2 regions of the Pseudoalteromonas sp. AOP31-A2-14 genome follow, and region 1 is predicted to be linked to the other one. Evidence: predicted binding sites of a transcription regulator. Region 1 holds the regulator's gene; the other holds the start of a gene.
The links. Region 1 encodes LexA, which represses DNA repair genes until DNA is damaged. Its sites were predicted from a motif close to TACTGTATNNNNATACAGTA; they were not measured.

Region 1 (2,207 bases):
TCGAAACAAGATATTAGCACTTTAGTGGCCGACCTCAAAAAGCATGCCACGGTATTACATTACGATAAAGATGAGTATAGACAACTTGCCCGTATTGAAGCCAGTGCTGAAATAAGCTCGCCAGACAAAGCTATAAATCATATTTGCGAGCTTATTGAATCATGCTCTCGTAATGCCTTAAAGCAATGGTTATCGTGTTCAAGACGTACCTTTGATATTGGTTTCGAGTCAGGCATTTCACCTAAATGTTTTAACCAAGCATTACAAGCTGACACTTTGTTACGCATTTCTGCGATTGGTGCGGGTATCGAAATCACTATCTACCCGCTTGAGAAATAGCTTTTTATATAAAAATAGCGCTTAACGCTCAACCACCGCGGCCGTCATTCGTGATACGCAGCACAACTCTCCACGGCTATTAGTTATTTTTACTTCCCACACTGATGTACGCTTACCTAAATGAAGAGGTTTAGCTGTGGCCGTTAAGGTGCCGTTGCGTGATGCCTTTAAATGGTTGGCATTAATTTCTTGCCCTACACAATAAAACTTAGTGTAATCAACAACAAAGTTAGCTGCGTAGCTGGCTACTGTTTCTGCAAGGGCAACATTAGCGCCTCCATGCACCATACCGATAGGGTTATGATGTTGTGGGATTGCAGGCATGGTTGCAACTAAATAATCATCACCAATTTCAGTTACTTCAATGCCCATTGTTTTCATTAGTGTGCCTTGATCTGTAATGCCACTTTCCAATTGTTTACACAGCTCAAGGCTGACGGGTTGATACCAGATGCTCATTTTATTTCTCGGTTAGGTCGTGGTTTACACTCAGGCTATTTTATTATTGATTATAATTCAATTGGTGTTTTGTTAATTATGAAAGTCATAATTTAAATTTGCGATTTTTAGATAACTGTATATACTCACAGTTAAATGTACTGTATGGAAAACCAGTTGTATGCGCCCATTAACTAAACGCCAAGCTCAAATACTCGAACTGATTAAAGTTTTTATTAAAGACACGGGGATGCCGCCAACTCGTGCTGAAATAGCCCAAACACTTGGTTTCAAAAGTGCTAATGCTGCTGAAGAGCATTTAAAAGCATTAGCTAAAAAGGGCGTAATTAAAATGACGCCAGGGGCTAGCCGTGGTATTAAGTTAATTGAAGAAGAACCTGAGCAATTGGGGTTGCCTTTAATTGGTCGTGTCGCTGCTGGGGAGCCTATTTTGGCGCAACAACATGTTGAGAGCCATTGCCAAATTGATCCGCTATTATTTAAACCTGCTGCGGACTTTTTACTGCGTGTAAATGGTATGAGTATGAAAGATATCGGAATTATGGACGGTGACTTATTAGCAGTGCATAGTACCCAAGTCGCTGAGAATGGCCAAGTTGTTGTTGCTCGTGTTGATGAGGATGTAACAGTTAAGCGTCTTGAAAAAGCAGGCCGAAAAATACTTTTACATGCTGAAAATGAAGACTTTACACCTATTGAGGTGGACTTAGAACACGAGTCGTTCAATATTGAAGGACTTGCTGTTGGCGTGATTCGAAATGCTGATTGGATGTAGCCATCAAGGTTGGCTAAGTTTTTCGCACCAAATTAGTGAAGTTTGGTGCAATACATTTCTTATACTCTAAAGACTATATTTCATAGTTGTTAATACCCGCTAAACCCTTACTTTACCTTGCTTTTCGTTACTTTAAAGTAACTCATGTATTCTGCCCATCTAAAATAATGCGCTAGTTTTAGCTGTTATTCCTGCACCAAAAAAGAATTTAATTACTATAAAAATTTGCTTATTGACTATTTTTTAACTAATTAGTTAACACACTGTGTTAACAATTATTTTACTGAAATTGAAAGTAACACGAGATAGTGAGTAAAAAACATTATCTATATGGAAGTTTTGCAGCATTAACTTTCCAATAAAAAATAAAAATAACGAATTGGCACTAGCAGTAATACCAAGCGTATTAAGTTACAAAATTTGTAGTTTTATTAATTGGTATAGGTGGCCTTTTCGCTTTGCGTTTTGCAATAGCATCAAAAGGAGCCGTCACATGGGTAAACTGAGCTCTACCTTGTGGCTTATATTGTTTGTCCTTCCGCAGCAAGTCTTGGCTAATAGCCAATTTAATATGCGTGAAGGGGTTACTGATATAAGTAATAATGTTTATCAACTACACATGACCATTTTTATA
Region 2 (2,207 bases), 2.0 Mb from region 1:
GTGATGGTAATATGCTGGGCGCAGCTCGCGTATTAGCGCGTTTTAATGTCGCGGTTATTGGCGTTAACCGAGGCAACTTAGGCTTTTTAACTGATTTAGACCCAGAAGGCTTTGAAGCAAGCCTAGAGCAAGTACTAAGCGGCCAATACATTGAAGAAAATCGCTTCTTATTAGAAGTTGAAGTATACCGCCATGCTGAGCTTAAAAGTGCAAATTCGGCTGTTAACGAAGCCGTACTACATGCCGATAAAGTAGCGCATATGATTGAATTTGAGGCTTTTGTTAATGACGCTTTTGTGTTTTCTCAGCGATCTGATGGCTTAATTGTTTCTACTCCAACGGGCTCTACTGCTTACTCTCTTTCTGGAGGCGGGCCAATTTTAACCCCTGAATTAAATGCGATTTCGTTAGTACCAATGTTTCCACATACCTTATCAAGTCGCCCACTAGTAATTGATGCCGATAACGAAGTACGTTTAAAACTCAGCCTTGATAACACCGACAGCTTGCAAGTCAGTTGTGATAGTCACGTGGTGCTTGCAGTATTACCTGGTGATGAAGTAGTGATAAAAAAAGCCGATAAAAAATTAAGGCTTATTCATCCAAAAGACTACTCTTATTATCATGTATTGCGTACCAAATTAAATTGGGGCAGCCGTTTATACTAACTTTATTGCGCTAACTAACCCTTTAGCGCAAAACACCTAAAAATGACCATTCGTTATCAGCAAAAAATAATAACAATATCCGCTTGAAGTTTTTTGCTCTATTGCCTCTACCTTCTTGCTTGGGTCTTATTTAATAACCTAGCAAACAAAACAGGCAAGCAATGAACTAACCAAATCCTACCTCACAGATACACACGACGAACTAACGCAACGTCTAGGCATTTTTGCAAAGCGAATTCAAACCGGTATTACTTTTAATAAAGTGTTTTATAACTAAATTTTCCCTGTATTAATTACCATGCTTAAAATACCTTCTTTATGCTCAGATGCTCTTGATAATAATAAAAAATTGAATAATATAGCGTTCAAAAAAGTAACTTTCATTGTATAAAAGCTGAAATTTAATTTGCAAAAAGTAAAAACACTGTATAAATTGACAGTTAAATGACTGGATGGATGAACAGTATGTTAATTGGTTTAGAAATTAAAGATTTTGCAATTGTAAGTAACTTAAGCACAGAATGGCACGCCGGCATGAGCGCTATAACTGGCGAAACGGGCGCAGGTAAATCAATTGCAATTGATGCTTTATCACTGTGCTTAGGTGAGCGCGCTGAAGCCTCAGCCGTTCGCCCAGGCTCTGACCGCGCCGAAATATGCGCCGAGTTTGACCTCACTCAACTCCCTCTTGCTAACGCATTTTTAACAGAAAACATGCTCTCAAATGACGAGCAAGAGTGCTTGCTCAGGCGTGTTATTTGTAAAAATGGTCGTAGTAAAAGCTATATAAACGGCAGTCCTGTCACAGCTACACAGCTTAAAGAACTTGGCCAATATTTAATTTCAATCCATGGCCAGCATGCGCATCAACACTTATTAAAAAGCGAGCACCAATTGCAGCTCCTTGATGAATATGCAGGCCACTCTGAACTCATAGAATCAGTACGTCATAGCTGCAATGAATACCAGTCTTTACAAAAAGAATTTACCCGGCTTGAGCAGCAACAACAACAGCAAGCGGCACAAAAACAGCTACTAGAATATCAAGTTGCTGAGCTTGATGAATTTGCACTACAACCAGATGAATTTGTAGAAATTGAAGCCGAGCATTATAAGTTAAGCCATAGTCAAACAATAATAGAAGCCTGCCAACGTGAGCTACAAGCACTGTATGAAAGTGATGAGCAAAATGCCTGCTCACTATTACAACACAGCGCCCAACAGTTCGCTGAACTAGCTAATTACGACGAAAACCTATCAAGCGTTGCAGCACTACTAGCAGAGGCTGCGGTACAAGTTGAAGAAGCCAGCCGAGAAATACGTGGCTACACTGAACAAAGCGATCTTGATCCTGCCCGGCTAGATGAAGTTGAAACACGCTTAACAGGCGCGATGGATTTAGCCCGCAAACATCATATAAAGCCCGAACAATTGGTTGATTTTCACCAAGATATTGCACAAGAACTAGAATCAATCAGTAATAATTCATCCCGATTGGCTGAGCTTGAATGCGAAATTGAACACGCTTTAAACTTATAT

Region 2: the regulator LexA is predicted to act here: its motif matches at 1,091-1,110, upstream of recN (DNA repair protein RecN).

The regions. Positions count from the first base shown of each region.
Region 1 covers NZ_JBQSXI010000001.1:3,277,000-3,279,206, reverse strand. The annotation lists gene ACT3S9_RS15185 (hypothetical protein) at 1-339, shown strand, start outside; gene ACT3S9_RS15180 (PaaI family thioesterase) at 361-798, opposite strand; gene lexA (transcriptional repressor LexA) at 959-1,573, shown strand; gene coxB (cytochrome c oxidase subunit II) at 2,067-2,207, shown strand, end outside.
Region 2 covers NZ_JBQSXI010000001.1:1,238,798-1,241,004, reverse strand. The annotation lists gene nadK (NAD(+) kinase) at 1-668, shown strand, start outside; gene recN (DNA repair protein RecN) at 1,134-2,207, shown strand, end outside.